DNA from 3 places in the Aminiphilus sp. genome. Region 3 is predicted to be linked to each of the others. Evidence: riboswitches for the same ligand, from Rfam matches in the RefSeq annotation. Region 3 holds a riboswitch; each other region holds the start of a gene.
The links. A riboswitch is a leader RNA that binds a small molecule or an ion and turns the genes downstream of it on or off. The one in region 3 is predicted to bind molybdenum cofactor.

Region 1 (3,609 bases), on a different contig from region 3:
AGGGAGGACAGATCTCCCTTGCGGAGTACCGCAATGAGTTCCGCCACCACGGAGATGGCGATCTCTTCGGGTGTCTCCGCCCGGATGGGAAGGCCGACGGGTTGGTAGATACGGTTCAGGTGTGCTTCCGAGACTCCTTCGTCGAGGAGGCGTTTCCGGACGAAGGCGATCTTGCGCATGGAGCCGATCATGCCCACGTAGGCGGCGTCGCAGTGTTCGATGGTCTTTACCACCTCCGAGTCGAGGGCGTGTCCTCTGGTGGCGATGACGACGAAACTTCGTCCGTGCAGCTTCAGCCCTCTGTCGAAAATTTCTTCCAGGGGGCAGGCGATGGTGGTGCCCCAGGGGATGTTTTCGGCGTTGGCGAATTCCTCCCGCTCGTCCCAGACGGAGACACGAAATCCAGCGAACTGTCCTGCCTGGGCAAGGGCTTTGCCCACGTGTCCCGCGCCGAAGATCACGAGCTCCCGTTCCCGACCGACGACTTCCAGAAAGACGGAGATATCACCGCCACATGCGGCGCTGTTCGGATCCGATCCATCGTAGTGAAGCCCTTCCTTGTAAAGGGCGTGATCTCTTTCGGAATCCAGCAATGCCAATGCCTCTCGAATGGTGTGGTGTTCGAAGACGCCTCCACCCACGGTGCCGGAGATGCCTCCGTCGGGGCGCACCCACATGGAGGCGCCCACATTTCGCGGTGTGGAGCCCTCCACGTCGACCACGGTGCACAGAACTCCCGGAACTCCCTTGGCGAGGTCTTTCATGATCTGTTCGAGAATTGCCTGATTCATCGGCACTCTCCGCTCCCTTCGAGTCGAATGAACGTCTCTGAATTGCCCTTTGCTGCGGCGTGTGCCGTCGCAAAGGGATGGTATGTTTCTCCGGCGTTTCGGATGGCGCGGTGACAGTGTTTCAATGTCGTTGTGCTGTTCCCGAGAGGGCCACGTACCGTTTCGAAGGCCTGCCCACGGGTGCTACATCGAAATCGATGGTCACCTGGGATGTCTCGGCGAGATACTCGAGGTAGCGCCGGGTCGTGGAGCGCCCCATGCCGAGATGTTCCGCCGCTTCGGAGGCAGAGAGCCCCCCTGGGGCGTCCCGGAGGAGTCGTTTGACTTTCTCGAGGATGCGATTTTGAATTCCCTTGGGAAACACGCTCGAGTCGGGGGGAATGGCGCCTCGTTTCAGCCCTACCAGGTGATCCAGTTCGTCCTGCCGCCAGGGAGTACGGCGGGTCACCAGTTCTCGATGGAACGTGCGGTATGCCGAGAGCGCTGCCCGGAGACGGGAGGAAAGAAAGGGGCGGATGAGGCAGTCGAAAGCACCCAAACAAATTGCGCCGCGAATCGCATCGGGCTCTTCCGGACGGACAAGGACCACCCAATCCAGCCGGGGATAGTCGCTGCGGGCCTTGCGGAAGCCCTCGAGTCCTCCCAGGCCGGGAAGGGCGAAGTCGAGCACCACCAACTGCGGAGGTTCGTCGGCGAGAAAGGAGAGGAGCGTTTCACCGGAACCGACTTCTCCGACAAGACGGTAGCCGGGTTGCTCTCGAACCAGATCGGCATAGAGGCTTCTCTGGGAGGAATCCTGTTCGGCGACGATTGCGTCGAGAGAATGGGGCACGAACGGGCCTCTCATGGCCGAATCTCCCGGGTGAGGTTGCTTGACCCGGCGATACGCTCGAGCACAGGAAAAACGGCTTCGAAACACGAACAACGATTGCACGGGAAACCGGGCACCATAGGAGGCTTCCTCCTTTCCGCACGGGAGGCGGTCGCGTTTCCACGACAACCCTATCGGTCGACACCCGTGGGCCTGGGCCGTTAGGAACGTCGACTCGGAGGCTCTATCACTTCGAACATACATTATACGTGATCCTCCGAATTCGTGCAATTTTCCCGCATGAGTGGGAAAGGAGTCTCTCTCTTGTGGTCCTGCCTTTTCACAATGGGGCAAAGGAGCATTTTCCCCGGAGCTATGTTTGCATGGCGCGTGGGAACGGGCGGAACTCCATGCAACGAGGGTGTCCGCGTCGCATGCAGGACATCTCTGGCCGCACTTCTCTCCCGAGGAGGCGTGGCGGGGCGTCTTCTCGTTCGGTGCACGGCGAAAGAAGGGGAAGTAGTCGGCTCTCCGGCGCGTCGATCAGGAGCGGAGAACCGCTGCCATGCGCGAGAAGGCTTCCTCCAGTTTTTTCTCGTCCACCGTGCAGGCGATGCGGATGAAGTCACCGCATGTCTCGCCGAAAGCGATGCCCGGGGTGAGGGCGACACCGGCTTCCTCCAGCATACGGAGCGCGAAGGCGTCTCCGTTCATTCCCGTTCCGGAAATATCGGCGAAAAGATAGAAGGCTCCCCTGGGCGGTGCGGCATCGACACCGGGCAGTTCTCTCGCCAGGGACGCGGCGTACCGGGTTCGTCGCCGGTAGGTATCGACGATGGCATGTTCCGCATCCTGAGCCTCGCTCAATGCGAATTCGGCGGCGCGTTGCACCATGCTGTTCACCGAAAGGGTCTGCACGATGGCGAGGAGGTCCATGGGTTTGAGGAGTTCTTCCGGTCCCATGGCATAGCCGATCCGCCAGCCGCACATGGCGTAGGATTTGGAGAATCCTCCGATGGTGAGAGTCCGCTCCCGCATGCCCGGCAGGGTGGCGAAGGGGATGTGACTTCCCTGAAAAACGTAGGACTCGTAGAGTTCGTCGGAGAGAACGCACAGGTCCTGTTCCAGGGCGACGCGGGCGATGCCCTCCAGTGTCGCCCTGTCGAAGACGGCCCCCGAAGGGTTGCAGGGAGAGTTGACGACGAGCGCCTTCGTTCGGCGGGTGACGGCCCGGCGCAGGTCTTCCTCGAGGGGGAGAAAATCGTTCTCCTTCCGGCAGGGGACTGCCACGGGGACGCCCTGATTGTAGCGGACCTGCTGGGCGTAGAAGGTGAAGTAGGGTTCGAGCAGAAGAACTTCGTCACCCGGCTCGAGCAAGGTCTGAAAGGCGAGCCAACACGCCTGGGAACCACCGGTGGTGACGAGGATCTCCTCCGGATCCTGGACGAAGCCGTATTTAGCTGCCCAACGGCGGCTGACGGCCTCTCGGAGGCTGAGGTTTCCTCGGCTCTGGGTGTAATGCGTCTCACCGGCCAGCCCGGCCTGGCGGGCCGCTTCCACAATGCGCGGATCGGTGGGAACGTCCGGTTCGCCGAGGGTGAGGTTGACGAGTCCCGTCCGTTTTGCTGCGGCCTTGAACATTTTCATCATCGCCGAGGGTTCGAGTCGGGAGAACCTCACGGCAACGTGTTGTTTCAGGCTCACGGTGTCCCCGCCCCCTCCTCGGCGCCGTTTTTCGCTGCCTTTCGGGCGGCCCGCTCGGCCCGCATGGCGGTCTTCTTCGCGTGAGGGTCTCCGTGGGCGGGTACGATGCAGACGAACACGAAGTCCTCGTCCCCCGGGTTCTCGAAGACGTGTTCCACGTCGGGGGGGACACGTCCCCACCGTCCTGCCTCGAGGTCGATCGGTTCACCCTGGACCACCACGCGGCCGTGTCCCTTGAGGGAGAGCACGAAGTGATCCCAGGCATGTCTGTGCGGAGGAATTTTCTCCCCCGGAGGCAGGGTG
Region 2 (3,609 bases), on a different contig from region 3:
TTTTTCACCTCTGAAAACGGATCGCCGGCAGAGGAAACGGCCCCCGCCGGCGATCCGACACGTTCCGGGACCAACACATCCCAGGAAGGTCTACTGGGGATGCTTCGCCTTCCACTCGTCGGAATTGGGGAAGAAGAGCGGCTGCCCGTACTTGTCCGCGCCAAATTCCTTAATGATGCCCTGGGCTTCGTCACCGCAGAGCCAGTCCGTGAAAGCCAATGCCTCCGCCACGTTCAGGCCGGAAAACTTGTCGGGATTCACCCGGATCACGGCGATGTAGTTGAACAGGAAGGGATCTCCCTCCACGAGCACCTCGAGGGAAACGCTCTTCCCCAGGGTGAGTACCGTGGCACGGTCCATGAGGACATAGGCGTTCCGGCGGTCGGCAAACTGCGTGGTGGCCTTGTTGCCCGCCTTGCCGATCTCGTAGAGGACGTACCAGTCCCCCTCGGGCTTCATGCCCGCCTTTTCCCAGACTTCCATCTCTTTCACGTGGGTTCCCGAGTTGTCCCCCCGGGTCACGAAAGGCGCACCCGCTGCGGCGATCTTCCTGACCGCCTCGGCGGCGTCCTTCATCCCCCGCACACCCGCGGGGTCTTCCTTGGGGCCGAGGATGACGAAATCATTGTACATCACATCCCGCCGGTCGATGCCGAACCCGTCCGCGACGAACTTGTCCTCCAGCTTCCGGGCGTGGACCATGACCATGTCGAAGTTCCCCGTCTTGGCCTTTTCGAGGGTCGCCCCCGTTCCTGCCCCCTCGAAGACGACCTTGATCCCTGTGTTCTTCTCGAAGGTGTCAGCGAAAACCTTCACGATGCCCGCGTCGATGGGGCCGATGGTACTGGAGAGCCGCACTTCCTTTGCCGCACTGGCGGGAAGCGCGGCAAGCACCGCGACGGCCACGACGAAGAGAAGAAGTGCAAGGCGCTTGTTCCACGTCTGTCGACGAATCATTCTCAGGACTCCTTTCGTGCTTTCCGCCTGCCGGGACTATTCTCCCGCGTTGGGGAAGAAGAGCTGTTTTCCGGAAAGTTTGAACTCCGCGATGACCTTCTGCGTCTCGGGAGCAACGATCCAGTCGATGAACTTCACCGCCAGGTCGTAGCGGGCGTCGCTCCACTTCGCGGGATTGACGGCGATGACGCTGTACTGGTTCCGCAGAGCCTTGTCGCCCTCGGAGAGGATCACCAGGGGAGGATTGCCCTTGTGGTTCTCCTCGTACTTGATGAAGGTGCCCCGGTCGGTGAGCGTGTAGCCGTTCCGCTCGGCGGCGATGTTGATGGTCTGGATCATGCCCTGTCCGACCTGGATATACCAGGGCTCCTTGTCGGGAACGGTGATTCCGGCTTCTTTCCAGAGGGCGAGTTCCTTCATGTGCGTACCCGATTTGTCGGCGCGGCTCGTGAAGACCGCACCTTTCGTCGCGATGGCCTTGAGGGTCTCCACGGCGGAAAGTCCCTGTATCTTCGCCGGATCTTCCTTGGGCCCGACGAAGATGAAGTCGTTGTACATCACCTGGCGGCGGTTGGCGCCAAAGCCGCCGTCCAGAAACGCCTTCTCCGACTCGGGATCGTGGACGAAGAGAATGTCCACGTCGCCGTTCTTACCGAACTCGATGGCCTTTCCAGTTCCAACAGCGACCCACTGAAGTTCGATTCCGGTCGCTTTCTGGAAGAGGGGCGCCAGGTAGTCCAGAAGTCCCGTGTTGTCCGTGCTGGTGGTGGTGGCCATGCGCAGCACAGGCGCCTTCGCCGCGGCGACGCCGCCAAGTACGAGGGCAAGGCCGACAATGAGGACGAGAAGGAGCGAAAAGCGCGGGAAACGGGATGCAACGCTTCTTCGATGCATGCGGTTTCATCCTTTCTTTTCGAGCAGGTGCCGCACCTGCCGCGGCACGGGGAAAATACCATCCTGTAAAAGAATCAGCGCGGAAAATCGTTTCAAAGGACTCGTTCCTCAGAACACAACAGGTTTCCCTTCCGCTTTCCGGGGCTGCCCCTTCCATGCGACGACGGGGACAAAAAACGTCCACCCGTCGACGGACAGATAGACAGCAGAGGCCGAAAAGCCTGCATCCCCTCCTTTCCGAACACGGGAGGCATCTTCGTTTCCGAAGGCGCCCTTCGGTCCGTTTCCATAGGATCGCTCCCGCAGGAACACGGACTCGGAGGTGTATATGAATGTTTCTCGTTTCAACGAACCGTACATACTGTACCCAGAAGACCGGAACGCGTCAACCCCGCCGTGAAGAACTGCCGTCCATCCCCATGGTGGAGTGCAGGGGAAACACATTGTCTCTTTCCTTTCCCGGCGCTCTGACAGATAATACCGAACAGTGACGATTCGCCGACCCGACCGGGGACAGCCCCTCCCGCAACAACAGAAGAGAGAGGAACCCCCATCGACCGGATCGCCCCATCTCCAATGCAGAAGGGAGCCTTCTTCTCATGAACACACTGCGCAAGCGCATGGGCGTCGCGGTGTTCCTCCTCGTGCTTCTTCTTTCTCTCGCGGAGGCGGCGACGACAAAGACCGCCCTGGTCTTCCAGACCGACTTCGGCCTCAAGGACGGCGCGGTGTCCGCCATGAAGGGCGTCGCCTTCGGCGTTGACACCGACCTTCCCCTGTTCGACCTGACCCACGAGATTCCTCCCTACTCCATCTGGGAGGCCGCCTATCGCCTGTACCAGACCCTGGAATACTGGCCCACGGGCACGGTGTTCGTCTCCGTGGTGGATCCCGGCGTGGGGACGGAACGCCGCTCGGTGGTGGCAAAAACGAAGGACGGCCGTTACATCGTCACGCCGGACAACGGAACGCTCACCATCGTCGAGGAGCGGGCGGGCATCGACGCAGTGCGCCTCATCGACGAAACGAAGCACCGGCTGCCGGGATCTGAGCAGTCCTACACGTTCCTCGGTCGCGATCTCTTCGCGTATGTGGGGGCCAGGCTCGCCTCGGGGAAACTCTCCTTCGAGGAAGTGGGGCCTCTTGTCGAGGACACCCTGGTGCGCATTCCCTACCAGAGGGCGGAGATCCGGAACGGGGCTGCGCTGGGAACGATTCCCGTGCTCGACATCCAGTACGGCAACGTGTGGACCAACATCGGCAAGCCCCTCTTCGACACGCTCAAGCCCGCGTTCGGGAAAAAATACGAGGTGACGATCTCCCGGGAGGGGAAAGAGGTATTCAAGGGGAACATCCCCTACGTGAACACCTTCGGCGACGTCCCCGAGGGAGAGCCGCTGCTCTTCTACAACAGCCTCATGGAGCTGTCCCTGGCCCTCAACATGGACAGCTTCGCCGAGAAATTCGGCATCGCCTCCGGACCTGAATGGTCCGTGTCGGTGAAGCCCGCGGACTAGCGCGGCGCGATCCGCCCCACATCCAGGAACGCGAGAGAGGAGAACGCCCGTGAAAACCTACACGCTCTACCAGATCGACTCCTTCACGAGAACTCCCTTTGCGGGCAATCCCGCCGGAGTGATCACCAACGCGGACGGACTTTCCGACGACGCCATGCAGCGGATCGCCCGGGAGCTGAACAATTCGGAGACCGCCTTTTTCCTGTCCCCTCCGGACGATACCTGTGACGGACACCTGCGC
Region 3 (3,609 bases):
CACGGAAGGCGGAGCCCCATGCGTGGTTCGTGCACACCGTGCGCCCTGTTCCTTTGATGTTGGGAATATCGTAGCCCGCACCCATGAACTGGGCGCCCCGAAGGGTGAGCAGGTCGCCGAACTCGGAATAGGGACCGTGGTCCACGATGTAGTCCGTCTCCATGGCGAGGAGTCGGCCCTCATTGTCGGCGGCGTACTTGATGTTCACGAAGAAGGGCGAGCGCTTCCCCGTGTAGGTCATGTGCTGGAAGTAGGTGTACCGAAGGAAGCAGGGTTTTCCCGTGGCGAGGGTGGCTGCGCCGACCAGGGCTTCCATGGTCGGGCTGAACTTGTAGCCGAAGGTGCCCCCCATGGGGTTTGACACGAGGGCGATCTTGTCGGGTTCCACGCCGAGCCCGGGGGCGATCATGTAGAGGTGCAGATGGGCGCCGATGGTCTTGGAGTGGATCTTGAGAATTCCGTCGTCCGTCATGTAGGCGAAGCCCACGTCGGGCTCGATGGTCATGTGGGGTTGTCTTCCCACGTAGAAATCGTCCTCCACGGTGACGGCGGCCTTTTCGAAGATAGGTCCCGTGGGGTCACCCTTCTCCAGGTTCTGAATGTAGTAGATGTTGGGCGTGCCTGGATGGATTTCCAGGGCGTCCTCCGCCATGGCTGCGGGAGCGCTCATATAGGCGGGAAGGACCTCCAGGTCCACCTTGACCTTCTCCGCCGCCGCGCAGGCGTTCTCGTAGGTGTCGGCGCAGACGATGGCGATGGCGTCGCCGAACTGGAAGATCTTCTCGTCGCAGAGAATGGGCCGGTCCCAGCCGTCTCCCTTATTGGTAGGGAACGTGATGAGTCCCGTGATGCGGTTCTTCCCCTTCACGTCCTTGTGGGTGACCACCTTACGGACGCCGGGCATCTTCTCCGCCTCGGACGTGTCGATGCCCCGGATGTTCGCGTGGCTCACCGTGGCCTGTACGAGCGCGAGCTGCAACGTTTCCTCAGGAAGCTTCAATCCGAGGTCTGCGCCGTAATCGAGCGTTCCCGTGACCTTGGCCACCGCAGTAGGACGGGGATAGGTGCCGCCCCAGATACGACCGTTCTCGGGGAGGCGGTATTCCAGCTCGCTTTCGTTCATTTCGCCGCGAAGCACCTTCGCCGCGGCCATCACGGCATCGACGATGGGGATGTACCCCGTGCAGCGGCAGGCGTTCCGGTTCACATGGAACCACTCCCGGACCTCTTCCCGGGTCGGCTTGGGATTTTGGTCGAGAAGTGCCTTTGCGGAGACGATGAAGCCGGGCGTGCAGAAGCCGCACTGGGCTGCACCGAATGCGACCCAGGCCTTCTGGAGCGGGTGCAGCTTTTCCGGAGAGCCGATGCCCTCGATGGTGGTCACGCAATCCCCCTCGGTGATTCTGTTGATCTTGAACACGCAGGAACGAACCAGTTTCCCGTTGAGAATGACATTGCAGGAGCCGCAATGTCCCGTTCCGCATCCCACTTTGGTCCCCGTGAGGCCGAGCTGTTCCCGCAACACCTTTGCCAGGGTGTCTTCCCCATTGGCAATGACGTTGCGCTCCACACCATTGACAAAGAAACGTTTCTGAAGCATCGTTCCTCAACCCCCCTTGTACTCTCTTTTGTACATCCTGTAATTTCCATCCCTGCCCGCTCGTACGCTCTCATTCTGCTTCATGGGGTGGACGGAGAAGAACCGCTGCGTTTCCATGCCCCCCATCTCTTTACCCCTGTTGCCCCGGTCGTTCTTCCTTCACCACCTCCAAAGAAAAAGGGACTGCCCGTGCGCAAAGACGGCAGTCCCCAAAGAGGAACATTCTTCTCCGCCTTCCTTGCCAAACACGGGAGGCGTGTCCGTTTCCAGACACACCCTGACGGCTGCATGCCATGAGATCGCTCTTGTAGGCACGGCAGCTCGGAAGGTCTATTTTTCGATTGTGATACCGAGCGAAAGGGCCCGCTTACGTCCCTTTCAGTCTGATCCTCCGAAAGAGAGAGGGAGGAGCCCCCACCCTTTCCGGGGATTCAGCGGTCGGCTTACTTGAGAAGAACCGCTGCTCCTGCGTCAGCGCAGCGTTCGTCCTCATCAATGGTGCCACCGCTAACGCCGATGGCGCCGACGATGACCCCGTCCTTGTTCTTCAGCGGAACGCCACCGGCGAAGAGGATGACGCCGTTGTTGGACACTTCGATGCCGTAAAGAGGACCATCGGGGAGGGATGCGGCGCCGAGCTGGCGGGTGGTCATGTTGAAGAAGCGAGCGGTCTTCGCCTTTTTGATGGAAATATCCACGCTGCCGATGAACGCACCGTCCTGGCGGGCGAAGGCTTTCAAGTTGGCCCCCGCATCCACTACGGCGATGTTCATGGGCACTCCCTGGGCGACTGCGTCGGCCAAGGCGGCCTCAAGGACCATCTGGGCCTGCTTCAGGGTGAGATCTCCGGGAAGCTGAAGCTTGGAAACATCCGCTGCCATCGTTGTTCTCCTCCTTTGTGAATGGAAAAACTCATGGAACTTCAAATATTTTCCTGTGAATGAAGAATTCTGTCAAGTGATTTTGAGAAGCGATGGCTTTCTTTTGAAGATGTATATTGTGCACCGCTCCGTGTGGCGGATGTGACGGTTCGAACCGGGACTTTCTTTTGAAGATGTATATTGTGCACCGAGTCAAAGGATGACAAGATGCTGATTCAAGACATTATTATATAATCTAATAAAAGTAATTTTTCGAGATTTTTATACTGAAAAAAGAACAAAACTGGACAAAAGAGGACAAAAGAATTTCCGTCTCGAAAAATTCTTTGAGCAACTCCTTGGATTGAGCGCCGTTCCTCGGATTTCGAAGAAGAATGTGTTGTTTGGGCGGAAAGAAGTTGTGTGCGTCAAGCCTGCGCAAAAAGGTTTTCATGGTGTTCGGCAGCCGTCTGCGGCGATGAGCCACACCTTTCGGCGATGAGCCACACCTTTCCAGGAGTGCCTTTTTGTGTTCGATCAACAGGTCTGTGTTGAGGAGCGGATATGGATTCCTGCGCGCTCCTCTGCGGAGGAAGAGGGGTTTATGGACGAACCCGTTCCGGGCACGCGCATGAAGACGTGGCGTACCCGGAGCGGGAGGAGATCATCCCAGAAAGGGGCGTCTCCAGTTTGTGGCGGGAACAGTGGTCTCCTTGATGTTCCGGGGTGAGAGCCACCGGGTGAGATTGTTCCAGAATCCCGCCTTGTCGTTCGTCCCGGAATGACGGGATCCTCCGAAGGGCTGACGCCCCACCACGGCTCCCGTGGGCTTGTCGTTGATGTAGAAATTGCCCGCGGCGTGCCGGAGGAGACATTCCGCCGTGGCGATGGCGGCGCGGTCCCCGGCGAAGACAGCCCCCGTGAGAGCGTATTCCGTGGTGGCGTCGCAGAGGCGGAGCGTCTCCTCGTAGGCGTCGTCGGGGTACACGTAGACGGTGATCACGGGGCCGAAGATCTCCTCGGTCATGAGCTTCCCTCGTGGATTGGACGTGCGGATCACCGTGGGTTCCACAAACCATCCCTTTCGGTCGTCGCAGCCGCCTCCCAGGAGAAGCGTGTATTCCTCGGGATGGTTCCGGGCATAGTCGA

Region 1: linked by a shared signal. The riboswitch ahead of Q1K49_RS11990 (response regulator) and the one ahead of Q1K49_RS04205 (molybdopterin-dependent aldehyde oxidoreductase) in region 3 are both predicted to bind molybdenum cofactor.
Region 2: linked by a shared signal. The riboswitch ahead of Q1K49_RS12055 (substrate-binding domain-containing protein) and the one ahead of Q1K49_RS04205 (molybdopterin-dependent aldehyde oxidoreductase) in region 3 are both predicted to bind molybdenum cofactor.

What each region holds. Positions count from the first base shown of each region.
Region 1 is NZ_JARKPW010000186.1:63,014-66,622, reverse strand. It holds gene Q1K49_RS11995 (XdhC/CoxI family protein) at 1-791, opposite strand, end outside; gene Q1K49_RS11990 (response regulator) at 913-1,638, opposite strand; molybdenum cofactor riboswitch at 1,737-1,855, opposite strand; gene Q1K49_RS11985 (pyridoxal phosphate-dependent aminotransferase) at 2,146-3,306, opposite strand; gene Q1K49_RS11980 (cupin domain-containing protein) at 3,303-3,609, opposite strand, start outside.
Region 2 is NZ_JARKPW010000186.1:77,630-81,238, forward strand. It holds gene Q1K49_RS12050 (substrate-binding domain-containing protein) at 91-957, opposite strand; gene Q1K49_RS12055 (substrate-binding domain-containing protein) at 994-1,851, opposite strand; molybdenum cofactor riboswitch at 2,066-2,185, opposite strand; gene Q1K49_RS12060 (S-adenosyl-l-methionine hydroxide adenosyltransferase family protein) at 2,451-3,368, shown strand; gene Q1K49_RS12065 (PhzF family isomerase) at 3,418-3,609, shown strand, end outside.
Region 3 is NZ_JARKPW010000067.1:6,866-10,474, reverse strand. It holds gene Q1K49_RS04205 (molybdopterin-dependent aldehyde oxidoreductase) at 1-1,600, opposite strand, end outside; molybdenum cofactor riboswitch at 1,819-1,939, opposite strand; gene Q1K49_RS04200 (heme-binding protein) at 2,044-2,481, opposite strand; gene pruA (L-glutamate gamma-semialdehyde dehydrogenase) at 3,125-3,609, opposite strand, start outside.